DNA from 2 places in the Streptomyces sp. NPDC048434 genome. Region 1 is predicted to be linked to the other one. Evidence: predicted binding sites of a transcription regulator. Region 1 holds the regulator's gene; the other holds the start of a gene.
The links. The regulator HrcA, encoded in region 1, represses chaperone genes, less so after heat shock. The targets are predictions, from matches to a motif close to TTNGCACTCNGNNNNNCNGAGTGCNAA.

Region 1 (10,559 bases):
CGGCGCCGGGGACCGGACGTTCAAGCTGCCGAACCCGATGTACTACCTGCCGTAGGAAGCGGCGCGCGCCCGGCGGACCGCCCTCCGCCGGGCGTTCAGCGCCGCTTGGGCACCGGCACCCGCATCAGGTCCTTGGCGATGGTCAACTCCCCCGTGAAGCCCGCCGCGCGGGCCTGCCGCTCGAACTCCGCGGGGTCGTCGTAACGCTGCGAGAAGTGCGTCAGCACGAGGTGCCGCACCCCCGCCGACGCCGCCACCTCCGCCGCCTGCCCGGCGGTCAAGTGCCCGTGGTCGAGGGCAAGTTGGACGTCCTCGTCCAGGAACGTCGACTCGATCACGAGCATGTCCGCCCCCTCGGCGAGCGCATGGACGCCCTCGCACAGCCGGGTGTCCATGACGAACGCGAACCGCTGGCCGGGGCGCTGCTCGCTCACCTCGTCGAGGGTGACGCCGTTCAGCTCGCCGAGCCGCTGGAGGCGCCCGACGTCCGGTCCGGCGATGCCGTGCGCCGCCAGCCGCTCCGGCAGCATCCGGCGGGAGTCCGGTTCGATGAGGCGGTATCCGTACGACTCGACCGGGTGCGAGAGCTTGCGCGCCTCCAGGACGTACGACGCCGAGCGCTCCAGCTCACCGTCGACGGCCACCGGCCGCTGGACCAGGTGGACCGTCTCCCGGTACGCGGTGGCATAGCGCAGCCGGTCGAAGAAGTGCTCGCCGCTCGCCGGGTAGTGGGCGGTGACCGGGTGCGGCACCCGGTCGAGGTTGATCCGCTGGATCACCCCGGCCAGGCCGAGCGAGTGGTCGCCGTGGAAATGCGTGATGCAGATCCGGTGGAGGTCGTGGGCGGCGACCCCGGCGCGCAGCATCTGGCGCTGGGTCCCCTCGCCGGGGTCGAAGAGCAGCCCCTGGCCGTCCCAGCGCAGCACATAGCCGTTGTGGTTGCGGTGCCGCGTGGGGACCTGGCTCGCGGTGCCGAGGACCACCAATTCACGTACGGACACGGTCGCTTACCCCGGGGGCCACTGGAGGCCGCGGCCGCCGAGCACGTGCAGGTGGGCGTGGAAGACGGTCTGGCCCGCGCCGGCGCCGGTGTTGAAGACGACCCGGTAGCCCCTGTCCTCGACCTTGTCCTCGGCGGCGACCTCGCGGGACTCGCGCAGTATGTCGGCGACGATCTGCGGTTCGGCGGCGGCCAGGTTCGCGGCGTCCGGGTAGTGCACCTTGGGGATCACCAGGACGTGCGTGGGCGCCTGGGGGTTGATGTCGCGGAACGCGACGGTGGTGTCCGTCTCCCGGACGATGGTCGCCGGTACCTCCCCCGCCACGATCTTGCAGAACAGGCAGTCGGCCTGCGGTTCTCCCGCCACCGGCGGCACCTCCCAGGTCTTGGTCGTACGCACGGTGCGCACGGCCTCGGATGCTACCGGGCGGGCCGCACCCGAGGGCCCACCCCACCCCACGCCGCGCGGCTTCCCCGCCCCGCACGGCCCGCCGCACGGGAGCGCCCGCGGCCGGCTCCGCCACGGCCGCGACGGCGGATCGGCGCGTGCACGCCTAAGCTGGCCGGTGATCGCTTACGCCCACAACCGGGAGTTATGCACCATGGCAACCACGCGCACCGCCACGACCCACTGGGAAGGCAACCTCCTGGAGGGCAAGGGCACCGTCGCCCTGGACTCCTCCAAGGTCGGTACCTACGACGTGAACTGGCCCGCCCGCGCGGAGCAGCCCGAGGGCGTCACCAGCCCCGAGGAGCTGATCGCGGCGGCCCACTCCTCCTGCTACTCCATGGCCTTCTCGCACGGCCTGGCGGGCAAGGGCTACACCGTCGAGGCCCTGGACACCCGGGCGGATGTCACCTTCCAGCCGGGCGAGGGCATCACCGCCATCGCACTGACCGTCAAGGCCCGCGTCCCCGGTCTGTCCGAGGAGGACTTCCGGGCGGCGGCCGAGGACGCCAAGGCCAACTGCCCGGTGAGCCAGGCGCTGGCGGGCGTCAAGAACATCACGCTGGCGGCAGAGCTGATCTGACCCGGCAGCCGCCCGGGGCCGGTCACCGCACACCCAACGGGGGTGCGCCGACGGGCCCTTGGGGCGGCCGGCGCGCCGCCGCCCCGCCCGGGTACGCCCCGTACACGGACGATGCTCCGCCGCGATAGGGCGCCGCACTGGACGCCACGGTCCGATCCGGACCGACCTCGGGGCCGATCCGGGCCGATCCGGAAGCCGTGCGCTAGCTCCAGCGCCCCGTGCGCCCCAGCAGCAGCGCCGTGGCCGCGGTGCCCGCCGTGGAGGTGCGCAGCACGGTCGTCCCCAGGCGGTAGGGCTTGGCGCCGGCCTCGGCGAAGAGGGTGAGCTCCTCCGGGGAGACTCCGCCCTCCGGCCCGACGACGAGCACGATCCGGCCCTCGGCGGGGAGTTCGGCGGTGGCGAGCGGCGAGCTGCCCTCCTCGTGGAGGACGGCCGCGAAATCGGCGTCGGCGAGCAGGGTGGCCACCTGCTTGGTCGTCAGCGGGTCCGCGACCTCGGGGAAGGTCAGCCGACGCGACTGCTTGCCCGCCTCGCGGGCGGTGGCGCGCCATTTGCCCAGCGCCTTGGCGGCCCGCTCGCCCTTCCACTGGGTGACGCAACGCGCCGCCGCCCAGGGCACGATGCCGTCCACCCCGGTCTCGGTCATCGTCTCGACGGCCAGCTCGCCGCGGTCGCCCTTGGGGAGCGCCTGGACGACGGTGATCGTGGGGTTCGGCGGGGCCTCGGTGCGCAGCTCCGTGACCGCGACGGTGAGCCGGTCCTTGCCCTCGACGGCGGCGACCGTGCCGTGCGCGCCCGCACCGTGGCCGTCCGTCAGGACGACCTCCTCACCGACCCGCAGCCGGCGCACCGACACCGCGTGCCGGCCCTCGGGGCCGTCCAGGGTCAGGGTGCCGCCGGCCCGTACGTCCGCGAGCGAATCGACGAGGAATACCGGCGCGGTCATGAGGCTCTGCCGGCACCCGGGAGGCTCAACGCGGCGCGCGCCGCGTCCAGTTCGACCGCCAGTACTTCCACGAGCCGCGCGGCGGGCAGCTCCCGCGCCAGCCGGTGCCCCTGTCCCGCCCACAGGTTCATGCCCTGCGCGTCGCCCGCCTTGGCCGCGGCCTTGCGCACGGTGGAGGTGAGGTAGTGGACGGCCGGGTAGGCGGCCGGGGCGTACGGGCCGTGCTCGCGCATGAAGCGGTTCACCAGTCCGCGGGCCGGCCGCCCGGAGAACGCCCGGGTCAACTCCGTATGCGTGAACAGCGGGTTGGTCAGTGCGTGCTTGTGCAGCGGGTTGGCGCCCGACTCCGGGGTGGCGAGGAAGGCGGTGCCCAGCTGCGCCATGCTCGCCCCGGCGGCCAGCACCGACGCGATCTGCGCCCCGCGCATCAGCCCGCCCGCGGCGATCACCGGGATCTGCACGGCCTCGTGGACCTGGCCGAGCAGCGCCAGCAGGCCCAGCCCCGAGCCGGTCCCGTCCGCATGCGGATCGTCCCGGTGGGTGCCCTGGTGGCCGCCGGCCTCCACGCCCTGCACACACACCGCGTCGGCGCCCGACCACTGCGCGGCCTGCGCCTCGGCGGCGGTGGTGACCGTGACGACCGTGTACGTACCGAGCTTGGCGAAGGCGTCGAGGACGGCGCGCGAGGGACAGCCGAAGGTGAAGGACACCACCGGCACCGGGTCGTCCCGCAGGATCGCGAGCTTGGCCTCGTAGCCGTCGTCGATGGGCCCGTCGGTGTCACCTAGCTCGGTCTCGTACCAGGTGGCCTCGCCCGCGAGTTGCTCGCGGTAGACCTCGACGACGGAGCCGTCGGCCAGCGAGGGCTGCGGCATGAAGAGATTGACGCCGAAGGGCCGGCCGGTCAGCGACCGCAGCTGTTTGATCTCCTGATACATGCCGTCGGCGGTTTTGTAGCCGGCGGCGAGGAAGCCGAGACCGCCGGCGCCGCAGACGGCGGCGGCCAGCCCGGGTCCTGAGCCGCCTCCCGCCATCGGGGCCTGCACGATCGGGTAGCGGCAGAGATCGGTCAGTGCGGTGGGCATGAGCACATCGTGTCACGCCCACCGCGCCGTTCCGAACCGGGTCCGAGGCCGCTGCGCCGCAGCGCGAACGGCTTCGGCTCCCCGGGCCGACCTGGGGCTATCGCCCGTTGAACGCATCCTTCAGCCGCGAGAACAAGCCCTGCTGCCCCGGCTGGAACTGCCCCGTGGGCCGTTCCTCCCCGCGGAGCTTGGCCAGCCGCCGCAGCGCCTCTTCCTGATCGGGGTCGAGCTTGGACGGCGTCATCACCTCGACATGGACGATGAGATCGCCCCGGCCGCCGCCGCGCAGATGCGTCACCCCGCGCTGGTGCAGCGGGATCGACTGGCCGGACTGGGTACCGGGCCGGACATCGATCTCCTCCACCCCGTCCAGCGTCTCCAGCGGACACTTCGTGCCCAGCGCCGCCGCTGTCATCGGGATGGTGACCGTGCAGTGCAGATCGTCGCCGCGCCGCTGGAAGACCGAGTGCGCCAGCTCGTGGATCTCCACATAGAGATCACCGGCGGGGCCGCCGCCGGGGCCGACCTCGCCCTCGCCCGCGAGCTGGATGCGGGTGCCGTTGTCGACACCGGCCGGGATCTTGACGGTCAGCGTGCGGCGGGAGCGGATCCGGCCGTCGCCGGCGCACTCGTGGCACGGGGTCGGCACGACCGTGCCGAAGCCCTGGCACTGCGGGCACGGCCTGGACGTCATGACCTGGCCGAGGAAGGACCGGGTGACCTGCGAGACCTCACCGCGGCCGCGGCACATGTCGCAGGTCTGCGCCGAGGTGCCGGGCGCCGCGCCCTCGCCGCTGCAGGTCGTGCAGACGACGGCGGTGTCGACCTGGAGGTCCTTGGTCGTGCCGAAGGCCGCTTCGTTCAGCTCGATGTCGAGCCGGATCATGGCGTCCTGGCCGCGGCGGGTGCGCGAGCGCGGCCCGCGCTGCGACGCGGTGCCGAAGAACGCGTCCATGATGTCGGAGAAGTTGCCGAAGCCCGCGCCGAAGCCGCCCGCGCCCTGGCCGCCGCCGGCCTGCGAGAGCGGGTCGCCGCCGAGGTCGTAGACCTGCTTCTTCTGCGGGTCCGACAGGACCTCGTAAGCGGCGTTGATCTCCTTGAACCGCTCCTGGGTCTTGGGATCCGGGTTCACGTCCGGGTGCAGCTCACGCGCCAGCCGACGGAAGGCCTTCTTGATCTGTTCCTGCGAGGCATCACGGCTGATGCCGAGGACCGAGTAATAATCCGTGGCCACTTACGACTCCGCGAGGATTTGTCCGACGTAACGTGCCACTGCGCGTACCGCTCCCATCGTTCCGGGGTAGTCCATGCGGGTCGGTCCGACCACGCCGAGTTTGGCGACTGCCTCGTCGCCCGAACCGTAGCCGACCGTGACGACCGATGTGGACGCCAGGCCTTCATGGGCATTCTCATGCCCGATACGTACGGTCATGCCCGAGTCGTTGGCCTCCCCGAGCAGCTTGAGCATCACCACATGCTCCTCAAGGGCCTCCAGCACGGGCCGGATCGTCAGGGGGAAATCGTGCCCGAAGCGCGTGAGATTGGCGGTACCGCCGATCATCAGCCGCTCTTCGGTCTCTTCCACCAAAGTTTCCAGCAACACCGACAGCACTGTCGAGACCGTGCCGCGGTCGTCCTGCTCGAAGGACTCCGGGAGATCCTGCACCAACTGCGGCACATCCGCGAACCGGCGGCCGACGACCCGGCTGTTGAGCCGCGCCCGCAGATCCGCCAGGGAGGTTTCGCCGAACGGTGCCTGGCAGTCGATGATCCGCTGCTCGACCCGGCCGGTGTCCGTGATCAGTACGAGCATCAGCCGGGCCGGGGCCAGGGCCAGCAGCTCGACATGCCGGACCGTGGACCGGGTCAGGGACGGATACTGCACGACGGCGACCTGCCGGGTCAGCTGCGCCAGCAGCCGGACCGTGCGGCCCACCATGTCGTCGAGGTCGACGGCGCCGTCCAGGAAATTCTGGATCGCCCGCCGCTCCGGGCTGGACAGCGGCTTGACGCCGGCCAGCTTGTCGACGAACAGGCGGTAGCCCTTGTCGGTCGGGATCCGCCCGGCGCTGGTGTGCGGCTGGGCGATGAACCCCTCGTCCTCCAGGGCCGCCATGTCGTTGCGGATGGTGGCCGGGGAGACCCCGAGCCGATGGCGCTCGGTGAGCGCCTTGGAGCCGACCGGCTCCTCCGTCCCGACGTAGTCCTGGACGATGGCGCGCAGCACCTCCAGCCTGCGTTCACTGAGCATCCCGCGCACCTCCAGTCCGGCCGTCCGCCGTCTCGTCTCTCCTGGCACTCACGCAAGCCGAGTGCCAGACCCTGAGCCAGTGTACGGCCGGGTAGCACGGCTGCGGCAAGGGCGGCCGCGCGGAGTACTTGCCCGATGACCGTGTTCGGTCGATCTGTCGGGCAACGCTATCGCGATGGCGCTAGCGTCTCGGTATGCACACTGCTTGGGAAGAGGCCGGTTGGGAACGACTCGGTGACGGCGTCGCCAGGCGCCGGATGCCGGGCTGGGACGAGACGGTCGGGGTGATCGCCGGGACCACCGGCGTCATGATCGTCGACACCGGCGCGACCCTTCGCGACGGCGCGGATCTGCGCCGGTCGATCCGTGGCGTACTGGGCCGGGAAGTGACGCATGTCGCGCTCACCCATCCGCATTTCGATCATGTCCTGGGCACGGCCGCCTTCGCGGGCGTCGAGGTGTTCGGCGCGGCCGGCCTTGGCGAGCTGCTCCGGCGCGAGAAGGACGAGCTGCGGCGGACCGCGGTCCGCGAGGGCGTCGAGGCGGATGCCGCCGCGGAGGCCGCCGATCTGCTCGTCGCCCCGCACCACCACGTGCACGGCCAGCTGACCGTCGAGCTCGGCGACCGGCAGGTGCTGCTCGCCAACGTCGGCCCCGGGCACACCGCCCACGATCTGGCCGTCCTGGTACCGGGCCGGCGCGGGGAAGCGGAGATCGTCTTCTGCGGGGATCTGGTCGAGGAGTCCGGCGAGCCCCAGGCGGGCCCCGACGCGCTGCCCCAGCAGTGGCCCGGCGCGCTGGAGCGGCTGCTGGCCCTCGGCGGTGAGGACGCACGGTACGTTCCCGGCCATGGCGCCGTGGTGGACGCCCCGTTCGTCCGTGCCCAACGCGACGCCCTGGCCGCCCGCTTCGGCGTCGCGCCTTCCTGACCGCCGCCCGTTTCGGCATCGCCCCTGTCCTGACCACCACCCGCCCGCCCGACGGAACAGGCCCCATGCAGAGCAAGCGCCACGGCCCCGGCCTCACCCCGCCCTGACTGCATCCCCCGGGGACGCCCCACGCCCCCCGGCCGAAACACCGACCACCCGCAGAGAACAGGCCCTACTCGATGCAGAACAGGCGCTACAGCCCCGATCTCACCCCGCCCTGGAAGAAGCAGCGGCCCGCCCCGGAGGTGCCGGCCGATCCCGATCTGGTCGTCGAGGAGGTCACCTCGGGCTTCTGCGGCGCCGTGATCCGCTGCGAGAAGACGGCGCAGGGCCCGACGGTCACCCTGGAGGACCGCTTCGGCAAGCACCGGGTCTTCCCCATGGAGCCGCGCGGCTTCCTCCTGGAGGGGCGGGTGGTCACGCTCGTACGTCCCCAGGACAGGCCGGCGGCCGCCGCTCCGGCGCGTACGGCATCGGGATCACTCGCCGTGCCCGGCGCCCGCGCACGGGTCGCCCGCGCCGGGCGCGTCTATGTGGAGGGCCGGCACGACGCCGAGCTGGTGGAGCGGGTGTGGGGCGACGACCTGCGTATCGAGGGCGTCGTCGTGGAGTACCTGGAGGGCATCGACGACCTGCCCGCGATCGTCCGCGGCTTCTCCCCCGGCCCGGACGCCCGTCTCGGCGTCCTCGTCGACCATCTCGTGCCCGGCTCGAAGGAGTCGCGTATCGCGGCCGGGGTGACCGGTGCCCATGCGCTGGTGGTGGGCCACCCCTACATCGACATCTGGGAGGCGGTGAAGCCGTCCTCGGTCGGGATTGCGGCCTGGCCGTCCGTCCCGCACGGCCAGGACTGGAAGACGGGGGTGTGCCGGGCGCTGGGCTGGCCGGAGAACACGGGGGCCGCCTGGCAGCGGATCCTGTCCTGCGTGCGCTCCTACAAGGACCTGGAGCCGGCGCTGCTGGGACGGGTGGAGGAGCTGATCGACTTCGTTACGGCCGGCGGTGACGTGTGACGGCGGGGAGGGTCTCGAACTCGGTGGTGTTCAGCTTGACGCCGAGGACATCCAAGGGAACGGGGACTCCGAACTTCGTGGTGCACTCCATCTGGTAGTCGGCTTCCTCTCCGCTGCCCGTCGGTTCGGTGAGCACCACACATTGCCCGGCGGTGGGGTCGATGATCAGGTACACGGGCACTCTGCCCGCCGCGTAGATCGAGCGCTTGTCGCCATAATCCCGATCGATGCTGGTCTTGGAGACGACCTCCACGAGCAGTGTGACCGCAGGAGCCGGGATGAGCCTGCCGGGGCCTTTCTGAGACCCTCGCTCAAGGACGACGAGATCGGGCTGCGGCTCACTGTTCTCACCGGGGATGGCGATGTCCTGGGTCTGCAGCCGACGCCAGCGATCACGGGGGATCTGGTCCTGCACGCACTCCACGATGTCGTTGTGGACCCGGTCCGGCCCCGCCATCATCACGATGTCCCCCCTGAGGAGCTCGGCTTTGAAACCTTCGGGAACCTCCAGGTTCTCGAAAATCTCGGCAGCGTCAGTAATCAGGCGGTCATCCACAGCGGTCATCTCCGTGGCCCTCCATATCCCGCCGCGTTCATTTGGCGGCAGCCTATGGACAGCGTAGGCAGGCGCGCAGCGCACCCGCATCGGTCACTCGTTCGCGGACATCACGTTCTCAGTCCACCAGATCCCGCACCACCGCGTCCGCCAGCAGCCGCCCCCGGAGCGTCAGCACGGCTCGGCCCGCCTCGTACGGACCGGCCTCCAGCAGTCCGTCGGCCAGCGCACGGGCCGCCGCCCGCGTGCCCGCCGGGGCGAGGATGTCCAGGGGGCAGCCGTCCGAGAGGCGCAGCTCCAGGAGGATGCGCTCCACCCGGCGGTCCTCGTCCGCCAGGATCTCGCGGCCGGCGCCCGGGGAGCGGCCTTCGGTGAGGGCCTGGGCGTAGGCGCCGGGGTGTTTGACGTTCCACCAGCGGACGCCGCCGACGTGGCTGTGGGCGCCGGGGCCCGCGCCCCACCAGTCGGCGCCGGTCCAGTACAGCTCGTTGTGGCGGCAGCGGGCGGCGTCGGTGGTGGCCCAGTTGGAGACCTCGTACCAGGTGAAACCGGCGGCGGCGAGGCGTTCGTCGGCGATGAGGTAGCGGTCGGCGTGCACATCGTCGTCGGTCATCGGGACCTCGCCGCGGCGGATCCGCCGGGCCAGCTGGGTGCCCTCCTCGACGATCAGGGCGTACGCGGAGACATGGTCGGGGCCGGCCCCGATCGCGGCGTCGAGGGAGGCGCGCCAGTCGTCGTCGGTCTCGCCGGGGGTGCCGTAGATCAGGTCGAGGTTGACGTGGTCGAAGCCGGCCGCGCGGGCCTCCGCGACACAGGCCTCGGGGCGGCCCGGGGTGTGCGTACGGTCGAGGATCTTCAGGACGTGCTGCCGGGCGCTCTGCATACCGAAGGAGACCCGGTTGAACCCGCCCGCGAGCAGCCCGTCGAGGTAGCGGGGGTCGACGGACTCCGGGTTGGCCTCGGTGGTGATCTCGGCGCCGGGCGCGAGGCCGAATTCCTCGCGGATGGCGGCGAGCATCCGGCCGAGGTCGGCGGCGGGCAGCAGGGTCGGGGTGCCGCCCCCGACGAAGACCGTCTCGACCGGACGCGGGTCGTCGCCCAGCACCTTGCGGGCCAGCCGGATCTCGTCCACGACGGTGTCGGCGTAGTTGTCGCGGGAGGCCAGGGCGCCGCCGGAGCCGCGCAGCTCGCTCGCGGTGTAGGTGTTGAAGTCGCAGTAGCCGCAGCGGGTCGCGCAGTACGGCACATGCAGATAGAAGCCGAGGGGCCGGCCGGCGGCCGCCGCCGGCGTATGACCGGGCAGCGCCCCGTCCTCGGGCATCGGCTCACCATCAGGCAGTGCGGAAGGCATGGGAACCATTGTCCGTCATGGCGGGGCGGTGCCGGTCCGGGCACGGTGTGCCCTACGGCACCCCGTGCCCGGCCGCCTGCAGGACCAGCAGGGCCAGGTCGTCGTCGGGCGGGACCGGGCCGAAGGCGTGGACGGTGTTGCGGATGTGGTCGGCGAGGGCGGTGGCGCCCAGGCCTGCGCCCCCGGCGAGGGTGGTGGCCAGACCGTCCTCGTCGTCGAAGAGCCGCCGTCCCGAGCGCCGCTCGGTCACCCCGTCGGTGACGCACAGAAGCGTTTCCCCTGGGCAGAGGTCGAACGATTCACTGACGTACGCGGCGTCCTCCACCACTCCCAGCAGCATCTGCGGCGCCGCGACGATCCGGACCGTGCCGTCCGCGCCCAGCACCAGCGGCAGCGG
Region 2 (10,559 bases), on a different contig from region 1:
GGAGTTGCGTCCGCCGCCGAGCTTCAGCTTCTTGCGCAGCTCCTCCGGCTCCACCGCCGAGCCGCGCTTCTTGATCACCGCGATCCCGACCTCGCGCTCCCGCAGCAGCGCCTTGAGCTTCTTGACGTGGAACGGCAGCACATCGGTGATCGCGTAGGCGGTCGCATACGGCGTCTCGGCCAGCCGGTCCGCAGTGAGGTACGCGATCGTCGGATCGATCAGCCGCCCGCCGATCTGCCGGGCGACATCCGCGACGAGATGGGCACGGATCACCGCCCCGTCCGGCTCGTACAGCCAGTCCCCGACCGGCCCCGGCTCGGGGTCCGGCAGCCCGGCGCCGAGCAGGGAGTCCCCGGCCGGGAGCAGAGTGGCGCGGCGGCCGCCCGGCGTGGGCCCGGCCGCCCCGCCCTCCGCCGTGCCGAACCACACCACGGCCTCCTTGACGTCGCCCCCGTCCGAGATCCACTCCGTCTCGGCGTCCTCGGGCAGCGCGTCGTGCGGCACCCCCGGCGCGATCTTCAGGGCCGCGACCGGCGCCGTACGGGCCGTCTCGACGGCCCACGACAGCGGCGGCGAGTACGCCTCGGGATCGAAGATGCGGCCGCCCCTCGCCTTGCTGCGCCGCGCCGGATCCACGAACACCGCGTCATATCCGGCGGTGTCCACCTCCGTCACATCCGCGCAGCGCACCTCGATCAGCTCCACGAGCCCCAGAGCCTCGGCGTTGGCCCGGGCCGCGGCGCAGGCCAGCGGGTCACGGTCGACGGCCAGTACCCGGATCCCGGCCCGGGCCAGCGCGATCGCGTCGCCGCCGATGCCGCAGCACAGATCGGCCAGCGTACGGATGCCCAGTGCGGCGAGCCGGGCGGCGCGGTGGGCGGCGACCGTGGCGCGGGTGGACTGCTCGACGCCGTTCGGCGTGAAGTACATCAGCCGCGCGTCCGCGCCGAACTTCGCCGCCGCGCGCTGCCGCAGCCGGGCCTGGCCGAGTGCGGCGGAGACCAGCGGCGCGGGGTGATCGCGGCGCAACCGGGTCGCGGTGGCCAGTTCGTCCGCCGGGTCGTGGTCACGCAGCTCGGCCAGCAGCGATTGCCCCTCCGGGGCGAGCAGGGCGACGAAGGTGTCGAGGTCGTTCACGGTGTCATTGTCTACCCGCGTTGTCGGCGTTCCCGCCGCGCCTGTGGGTCTTCCCGCGTGGTCGGCTTTCCCGCCGTTGCGCCTGCGGGCCTCCCCGCGTTGTCGGCTGTCCCGCCGTGTCCCGTCTCGCCGTTGCGCCTGCGGCCCTTGTCGCGTTGTTGGCTGTCCCGCCGTCTCGCGTCTCGCCGTTGCGCCTGCGGCGGGCGTGGTGTTGTCGGGTGCGGTGCCGCTCCTCCGGACTTCGTCCTGCGGCGCGTCCCCTCCCGTGGGTGGGTGGGAAGAGGCCGGCGGGGGCAAGCGTGAGCGATCAGGCGCGCCCTGTGGACGCAAGCACAGGGAAACGGGACACACAACGCCCGCCCCCGCTCACCTCTCCCACCCGCCTACGGGAGGGGACGGACCGAAGGACGAAGTCCGTAGGGCCGTCACCGCACCCGACAAACCCACGCCCGCCGCAGGCGCAACGGCGCGAAACCATCACGGCGGGGCAGTCGACAACGCGGGAAGGGCCGCAGGCGCAACGGCGCGAAACCATCACGGCGGGACAGCCGGAAACGTGGGGCCTCAAGCCGGCTCACGGCGCCGCTGCGCATGATCGCTGATCCGTAGCAGCAGTGCCACCATCACCCAGTTCGCGACGAGTGAGGAGCCGCCCTTGGCGAGGAACGGCAGGGCCTTGCCGGTCAGCGGGATGAGGCCGGTGACGCCGCCGGCGACGACGAAGACCTGTAGCAGCAGTGCCCCGGAGAGCCCGACCGCGAGCAGCTTGCCGAACGGGTCGCGGGCGGTCAGGCCCACCCGCAGTCCGCGCTGCGCGAGCAGCACGTACAGCATGATCACGACCATCACCCCGGCCAGCCCCAGCTCCTCGCCGACGGTGGTGAGGATGAAGTCGCTGTTGCCGGCGAAGCCGATCAGCTCCGGGTGGCCCCGGCCCAGTCCGCTGCCCGAGATGCCGCCGCTGCCGAAGCTGAACAGCGCCTGCGCGGCCTGGTCGGAGATCAGGCCCGGTGGTCTCCGCGCCTGGGGCAGGAAGATGTCCATCGGATGCAGCCAGGCCATGATGCGGCCCTTGACGTGCGGTTCCGTGGAGCCGACGACGGTGGCGCCGACCGCGGCCATGGCCAGGCCGCAGAGCACCCAACTGGTGCGCTCGGTAGCCATGTACAGCATGATCACGAAGACGCCGAAGAAGATCAGCGAGGTGCCCAGGTCCCGTTCGAAGACCAGCACCAGCAGGCTGATCACCCAGATGGTGAAGATCGGTGCGAGCTGGCGTCCCGGGGGCAGCTGGACGCCCAGGACACGGCGGCCGGCCAGCGCCAGCGCATCGCGGTTGACGGTGAGATAGCCGGCGAAGAACACCGAGATCATGATCTTCACGAACTCGCCGGGCTGCAGCGACAGCGGCCCGAGCAGGATCCAGCGCTTGGCGCCGTACATGTCGGCGCCGAAGAAGGCCGGGGCCATCAGCAGCACCAGCGCGACCACCATCGTCAGATAGATGTAGCGCTGCAGAATGCGGTGATCGCGCAGCACCAGCAGGATCGCGATACAGACGGCCACCCCGATCACCGTCCACACCAGCTGCCCGCTCGCCGCCTCGGCGATCTTCAGCCGGGGCGTCTGCGCATAGGTGATATCCAGGCGGTGCAGCAGCACCAGGCCGATCCCGGTCAGCAGCGTCGCCAGCGGCAGGATCAACGGATCGGCGCGGGGCGCGAAACGGCGCAGGACCAGATGCGGGACCAGTGCCACGAAGAACATGCTGACGGCGAAGCCGGTCAGCCCGCCGGGCAGTCGGCCGGTCATCGACAGGCCGGTGCAGGCGTAGCCGAAGTCCGCGATCAGCACGGCGAAGGCGAGCAGCCATGCCTCGGTCCGCCGGCGGTCCGGTGCCCGGGCCAGCGCGGCGAACGTCATGGTGCGCTCGGCGTCGCTCTCCGGTTTCCCGGGGGCCCGGGGAACGCTGGTCTGTCCACGCACGCGGTTCCTCCGCCACTGATCGTTCCAGGCCGCCGGCCGGCCGGGGGTGCCCGGTTCGTCGGCCCGGCAGTCGGGGAGGTAGACGAGGCAGCCGGTGGCGTGGTTGCGAGGGAACGGGAAGGTGTGTCCGATTTGATAGGAACCTGCTCGTCACCCGGCTCCCGGCCCGCCCCGATCCCGCCGCGGTCGGCCCTGGCCGGCGGGCTGCGGACCTCCGGAGGCCGTGACTTCGTACGGCCGGTCAACCGGCGTGGGAGGAAGCCCACCCCGCCGCGCTGGCACTCCGCTTGACCGAGTGCTAACCGCGTCATAGTCTCGGCGTTGGCACTCTCCACTGGCGAGTGCCAGACACACAGCGACGGGCAGGTCCGGCACCCGCGACGACGGATCGACCTGGTCGCCACCTCAGACAGTTAACCCCGTGAGATCTCCGAAGGGGGAGGTCGGATCGTGACGACCACCAGCTCCAAGGTTGCCATCAAGCCGCTTGAGGACCGCATTGTGGTCCAGCCGCTCGACGCCGAGCAGACCACGGCTTCGGGCCTGGTCATTCCGGACACCGCCAAGGAGAAGCCCCAGGAGGGCGTTGTCCTGGCCGTGGGCCCGGGCCGTGTCGAGGACGGCAAGCGCATCGAGCTCGACGTAAAGGTCGGCGACGTTGTGCTCTACAGCAAGTACGGCGGCACCGAGGTGAAGTACAACAACGAGGACTACCTCGTGCTCTCGGCTCGCGACGTGCTCGCGATCGTCGAGAAGTAAGTCACCCAGATTTGCCGTGATCTGCGCCCCTGGTTCCCGCGTCTAAACAACCCGGGGCAGGGGCGCAGTTCGTTTGAGCGACAGCGGTCCCCACGTCGTGGCCGAGGATCGCAATGAGAGGACTTGAAGCAACCCATGGCGAAGATCCTGAAGTTCGACGAGGACGCCCGTCGCGCCCTTGAGCGCGGCGTCAACAAGCTCGCCGACACGGTCAAGGTGACGATCGGCCCCAAGGGCCGCAACGTCGTCATCGACAAGAAGTTCGGTGCGCCCACGATCACCAACGACGGTGTCACCATCGCCCGTGAGGTCGAGGTCGACGACCCGTACGAGAACCTGGGCGCCCAGCTCGTCAAGGAGGTGGCGACCAAGACCAACGACATCGCGGGTGACGGCACCACCACCGCCACCGTGCTGGCCCAGGCGCTGGTCCGCGAGGGCCTGCGCAACGTCGCCGCCGGTGCCTCCCCGGCCGCCCTGAAGAAGGGCATCGACGCCGCGGTCAAGGCCGTGTCCGAGGAGCTCCTCGCGACCGCCCGTCCGATCGACGACAAGACCGACATCGCCGCCGTGGCCGGTCTGTCCGCGCAGGACAAGCAGGTCGGCGAGCTCATCGCCGAGGCGATGGACAAGGTCGGCAAGGACGGTGTCATCACCGTCGAGGAGTCCAACACCTTCGGTCTGGAGCTGGACTTCACCGAGGGCATGGCCTTCGACAAGGGCTACCTCTCGCCGTACATGGTCACCGACCAGGAGCGTATGGAGGCCGTCCTCGAGGACCCGTACATCCTGATCCACCAGGGCAAGATCGGCTCGATCCAGGACCTGCTGCCGCTGCTGGAGAAGGTCATCCAGGCCGGTGCCTCCAAGCCGCTGCTGATCATCGCCGAGGACGTCGAGGGTGAGGCCCTGTCGACGCTCGTCGTCAACAAGATCCGTGGCACCTTCAACGCCGTGGCCGTCAAGGCCCCCGGCTTCGGTGACCGCCGCAAGGCCATGCTCGGCGACATCGCCACCCTCACCGGTGCCACCGTCATCGCCGAGGAGGTCGGCCTCAAGCTCGACCAGGCCGGTCTGGACGTGCTGGGCACCGCCCGCCGCGTGACCGTCACCAAGGACGACACCACCATCGTCGACGGTGGCGGCAAGTCCGAGGACGTCGTCGGCCGCGTCAACCAGATCAAGGCCGAGATCGAGTCCACGGACTCGGACTGGGACCGCGAGAAGCTCCAGGAGCGCCTCGCCAAGCTCGCCGGTGGCGTCTGCGTCATCCGCGTGGGTGCGGCCACCGAGGTCGAGCTCAAGGAGAAGAAGCACCGTCTGGAGGACGCCATCTCCGCGACCCGCGCCGCGGTCGAGGAGGGCATCGTCTCCGGTGGTGGCTCCGCTCTGGTCCACGCCGCCAAGGTGCTGGAAGGCTCCCTGGGCAAGGAGGGTGACGAGGCCACCGGTGTCGCCGTCGTCCGTCGCGCCGTCGTCGAGCCGCTGCGCTGGATCGCGGAGAACGCCGGCCTCGAGGGCTACGTCATCACCGCGAAGGTCGCCGAGCTGGACAAGGGCAACGGCTTCAACGCCGCCACCGGCGAGTACGGCGACCTGGTCAAGGCCGGCGTCATCGACCCGGTGAAGGTCACCCGCTCCGCCCTGGAGAACGCCGCGTCGATCGCCTCGCTGCTGCTGACGACCGAGACCCTGGTCGTCGAGAAGCCCGCCGAGGACGAGTCGGCCGAGGCCGGTCACGGCCACGGGCACGCGCACTGACGCAACACGCCGGGCAGCTAGCTGCCTGACGTACGAGACCCGGTCCCTGCCGTGTGCGGGGGCCGGGTTCTCCGTTTGTGCGGGGGACGGGCGCCTCCGGTCCGGTTGTACGGGACGGGCCCCTCCGGTCCGGTTGTGCGGCACGGTGCCCTCCGGTCCGGGCCACCCGCTGCCGCCGCTTCGGGCGGTTCAGGCCGAGTGGTGCAGATGCTCCGGCCGTACGGGATCGGTGAACGGGCGGCCCCGGACGTAGCGTTCGAGATCGTGGAGGGCGTGGTCGGCCAGACGGTGGAGTTCGGTGCCCAGCGACCCCGCCACATGGGGCGTGAGCAGGACGTTCGGCAGCTCGTACAACGGCGAATCGGCAGGCGGGAGTTCGGGCTCGGTGACGTCCAGCACGGCGTGCAGGCGGCCGGAGACCAGCTCGGGGAGCAGCGCCGCCCCGTCGATCAGCGAGCCGCGGGCGGTGTTGATCAAGGTCGCGCCGTCGGGCAGCAGGGCCAGTTCGCGGGCGCCGAGCAGATGGCGGGTGGCGGGCAGCTGCGGGGCGTGCACGGTGACGATGTCGCTGCCGGCGCAGAGCGCGTCGAGGGGGACGGGCCGCACGCCGAGCCGGGCGGCGTCGGCGTCGGTCACATAGGGATCGTGCAGCAGGACACGCAGATCGAACGGGCGCAGCAGCTCGATGACGCGGCGGCCGATGCGGGAGGCGCCGATGACGCCGACGGTGCGGCGGTAGTTGCCGGCGGCGCCGAGCTCGTGGTGCCAGTCGTGCGGTGTGCGCAGGCCGCGGTAGCGGTGGGCGGAGTGCAGCACGCGTTTGTTGGCGAAGAGGATCGCGGCGAGGGTGTACTCGGCGACCGGGAGCGCATTGGCGGCGGCGGCCGAGGAGACGGCGATACCGCGCTCCCAGCAGGCGTCGGTGATGTGGTGTTTGACCGATCCGGCCGCGTGCACGACGGCGCGCAGCCGCGGGGCCGCGTCCAGCACCCGGCCGGTGAGCGGCGGGGCGCCCCAGCAGGTGAGGAGCACCTCGGCGTCGGCGAGGGCGGCGGCGACCTCGGGGGTGGGGTCGGCCAGCTCGTGTGCGACGAGGCCCGGGTCGGTACGGACGAGGGCCGTGAGGCGGGTGTGGTGGTCGCCGTCGAGGAGCCGGCCGGCGATGCCGGGGCCCATCGACAGCAGCAAGGCGGGCCGGACGGACGGCATTTCCGCAGGTTCGGAGGCTTTGTCAGGGGTGGGTTGGATAAGCATCAACAGTGCTCCTGCCCGGTCGCCCGTCGTCGTTCGTCCAGGTGCCGCTGCCGGCGACGAGAGGGGCTTTCCCGCCGACCGGTCCTTCGATGCCCTTCCCCGTGCGTTCGATTGACGTGGTGCCGGCCGCGGTTGAAGGATTCCGTCGCCCGGCCGCCGCCCAACTGCCCCAGGGGAAGCCATGCCCGAGCCCTACCCCGAACGCCCCCGGCACTCTCGGCATCACCCGCCCCGCCCTTCCCCGTCCCTCCCCTTCCCCCTCCCGCCCGAGGACCGCCGCCGCAGCCCGTACACCGGCTGGACCCGCGCCCACTGGGAGGCGATGGCCGACGGGCTGCTCCACGCCACCGCTCCCCATGCCTCCCCCCGCCACGGCCTGATCGCCTTGCCCGGCGCCCGCCCCAGCTCCTCCGGCCCCCGCTCGGACGGCCTCGAAGGCTTCGCCCGGACGTTCTTGCTCGCCGCCCTCAGAGTCGCCGGCAGCAACGGCCATGACCCGCACGCCCACCTCGCCCGCTACGCGGAAGGCCTGGCCGCCGGCACCGAAAAACCCACCACCGCCCGCGAGTTGACGCCCGCCGACCCCGACTCCTGGCCCCGTATCGACGCCGTCCGCCAGGCCCGTGTCGAAGCCGCCTCGCTCGCCCTCGGCCTGCGCCTGACCCGCCCCTGGCTGTGGGACACCCTCGACGACGGCGTCCGCGCCCGCGTCGTCGACTGGCTGCTGCCCGCCCTGGGCCCGTCCCCCGTGGACAACAACTGGTGGCTCTTCGGCCTCACCGTCGGCGGCTTCCTCCGCGCGGCGGGCATCGAGACCGTCCGCGCGCAGGCCGCCATCGACCGCGCGCTGACCCGTATCGAGGACTGGTACCGCGGCGACGGCTGGTACTCGGACGGCGACAACCGCGCATTCGACCACTACAACGCCTGGGCGATGCACTTCTACCCGGTCCTGCACGCCCACCTCGGCGCCGACCGGACGCTCCTGGCCACCTACGGCGCCCGCCTGCGCGCCCAACTGGACGGCTACACCCGCCTCTTCGACGCCAACGGTGCACCCCTGCCGTTCGGCCGCTCCCTCACCTACCGCTTCGCCGCCACCGCGGCCCCCTGGCTGGGCGCCCTCACCGGCCACACCCCGCTCACCCCCGGTGCCACCCGCCGCCTCGCCTCCGGGACCCTGCGCCACTTCCTCGACCGTGGCGCCGTCACCGAGGACGGCCTGTTACCGCTCGGCTGGTACGGCCCCTATGCACCGATGCTCCAGAGTTACTCGGGACCGGCCTCGCCCTACTGGGCGGCCAAGGGCTTCGTCGGCCTCCTGCTCCCCGCCGGCCACCCCGCCTGGACCGACCCCGAGGCCCCCCTCCCCGCCGAAACCGCGGATGCCGCCCACCCCCTCGGCCCCACCGGTCTGCTCCTCCAGTCCACCGCCTCCGACGGCCTGGTCCGCCTCCACAACCACGGCAGCAACTCCACCCGCGCCGCCCCCGACCCCTGCTACGACCGCTTCGCCTACTCCACCCGCACCGGCCCCACCACGCCCGCCGCCGAGGGCCCGCACCTGCCCGACAACCACTTCGGCCTGCTCATCGACGGCCGCCCCACCACCCGCGGCCCCGCCACCCCTCACGCGGCCGGCCCCGACTGGGCCTCCTCCGGCCACACACCCCGTCACGCCGACGGCAGCGACCTGCCGGGCCTCCGGATCCTGTCCGCCACCCTCGCCCACGGCCGCGCCGAACTCCGCGCCCACCTGGTCACCGGCGCCACCCCCGGCACCCGCGTACGCCAGACGGGCTGGGCCACCACGCCCGACGGCCCCACCGCCCAACTCCACCCCGTCCACGGCTACGACACCCCGCCCCGCCGCACCCCGACGGGCAGCACCCTCTTCGGCCCCGGCACCGAAACCGCCCTCCTGGAGGGCCGCACCACACCCGGCCCCGGGGGCACCCTCTTCGTGGCCCTGGCATCCCTGACGGGGGACCCGGACCCCGCCCCCGTACACACCCTCGCGACCACCCGCCTCGCCGGCCACGACATCCATGTCACCTGGCACGACGGCACCACCGCTCGGCTGGCCCTGCCCCACCCGCCCACGGGAGACGCCGGGCGGGAGGGGCCGGGGTCCAGGAGGTGAGCGGCAGTCCTGGACCGGCCCCCGGAGGCCGCCCGCCACCCCGCCCGGCAGCCCCCGCAGCGGCACGGCACGCCCGCACGGCACCGCTCCCGGCACCGCGGGAAGTAACCCCGCGTCAGCGCGGCCCGTACTTACGGCCGGTACGGGACGTCAGACCCCCCAGCACCCCACGGGGCGCCAGTTTCACGGCGCCCATGAGCGCCTTGTACCGCGGGTCCGGAATGGAAAGGGACTTACCCCGCGTCAGATCCTTCATCGCGGCATCGACCAGCTTGTCCGCGTCCAGCCACATCCACCCGGGGATGCTGTCCGTCCCCATCCCGGCCCGCTGGTGGAACTCGGTCCGCACGAACCCCGGGCACAGCGCCATCAGCCGGACGCCGCTGCCGGCCAGATCCCGCGCGGCGCCCTGGGTGAACTGCACGACCCACGCCTTGCTCGCGCCGTAGGTGCCGCGCGGCACGAACGCCGCCACCGACGCCACATTGACCACCGCGCCCCGCCGCCGGTCCCGCATCCCGCGCACCCCGGCCGTGGTCAGCCGCAGCACCGCCTCGCAGTGCACCTTCAGCATCGTCAGCTCGTCGGCCATCGAGACTTCGAGGTACTCGCCCTTGTTGCCGAAACCGGCGTTGTTCACCAGCAGATCCACCGGGTGCTTGGTGTCCGAGAGCCGCGCCTCGACGGCGGCGATGCCCTCCTCGGTGGACAGATCGGCGCTCAGCACCTCGGCCTCGATGCCGTGCCGGTCGTGCAACTCGGTGGCCTGCTCGTGCAGTCGCTTCTCGTCGCGCGCGACCAGCACCACGCTGTGGCCGTCGCTCGCGAGCCGCCGGGCGAACGCCGCCCCGATGCCCGCCGTCGCTCCCGTGATCAATGCAGTCGTCATACGGGCACGCTATCCGCCCGGGGCACAAGGCCCGCGCCCCTCCCCCCGGCGGCGCGGCCGCCCGCGCACGACCGGCATTCGGCCCTCCGGCAACCGGGCCGCGGGCTCACCGCTCCCGGCCCGCACGACCCGTCGGCCGCCCGGCTCCCGCGGGGTCGCCGGAGCCGCCCCCGCCCGGTCCGCGGAGCCGGTCCGGGCACCGCCCCGCGGAGCTGGTCCGGGCACGACCCCGCGGCTCAACCCTCCTGCCGCGCCGTGTACTTCAGCGCCTTGCGCCGTGCCTCCTCCGGGAGCGCGCCACTCGCCTCCAGCAACCGCGGCAGCAGCTCCCGCCGGGTCGTCAGGGCCTGGAAGGTCAGCCCGATCGTCACCTCGTGGTCCGGGCGGTGCACCACCTCGACGGCGTCCCCGGCGCGGATCTCGCCCGCCTCGATCACCCGTAGATACGCGCCGGGCACCGCGGCCTGGGTGAACCGCTTGATCCAGCCGTGCTCGCCCATCCGCCCGTGGAACGTACGGCAGGGGATACGCGGTGAGGTGACCTCCAGCAGCAGCCGCGGGCCGACCCGCCAGCGTTCGCCGATGCGGGCGCCGGTGACCTCGACGCCCGACGTGGTGAGGTTCTCGCCG

Region 2: groES (co-chaperone GroES) is a predicted target of HrcA. The motif match lies at 3,399-3,425, and genes of this name have one in related genera.

What each region holds. Positions count from the first base shown of each region.
Region 1 covers NZ_JBICXQ010000007.1:23,007-33,565, reverse strand. The annotation lists gene ACGFWI_RS10260 (HAD family acid phosphatase) at 1-55, shown strand, start outside; gene ACGFWI_RS10255 (ribonuclease Z) at 96-1,001, opposite strand; gene ACGFWI_RS10250 (histidine triad nucleotide-binding protein) at 1,008-1,367, opposite strand; gene ACGFWI_RS10245 (OsmC family protein) at 1,603-2,031, shown strand; gene ACGFWI_RS10240 (16S rRNA (uracil(1498)-N(3))-methyltransferase) at 2,234-2,977, opposite strand; gene ACGFWI_RS10235 (nitronate monooxygenase) at 2,974-4,062, opposite strand; gene dnaJ (molecular chaperone DnaJ) at 4,160-5,296, opposite strand; gene hrcA (heat-inducible transcriptional repressor HrcA) at 5,297-6,313, opposite strand; gene ACGFWI_RS10220 (MBL fold metallo-hydrolase) at 6,508-7,242, shown strand; gene ACGFWI_RS10215 (DUF3097 domain-containing protein) at 7,422-8,255, shown strand; gene ACGFWI_RS10210 (Uma2 family endonuclease) at 8,233-8,820, opposite strand; gene hemW (radical SAM family heme chaperone HemW) at 8,930-10,162, opposite strand; gene ACGFWI_RS10200 (SpoIIE family protein phosphatase) at 10,215-10,559, opposite strand, start outside.
Region 2 covers NZ_JBICXQ010000011.1:6,901-17,459, reverse strand. The annotation lists gene ACGFWI_RS14815 (methyltransferase domain-containing protein) at 1-1,137, opposite strand, end outside; gene ACGFWI_RS14810 (FtsW/RodA/SpoVE family cell cycle protein) at 1,702-3,060, opposite strand; gene groES (co-chaperone GroES) at 3,574-3,882, shown strand; gene groL (chaperonin GroEL) at 4,018-5,643, shown strand; gene ACGFWI_RS14795 (hydroxyacid dehydrogenase) at 5,833-6,852, opposite strand; gene ACGFWI_RS14790 (DUF2264 domain-containing protein) at 7,079-9,040, shown strand; gene ACGFWI_RS14785 (SDR family NAD(P)-dependent oxidoreductase) at 9,156-9,929, opposite strand; gene ACGFWI_RS14780 (MOSC domain-containing protein) at 10,166-10,559, opposite strand, start outside.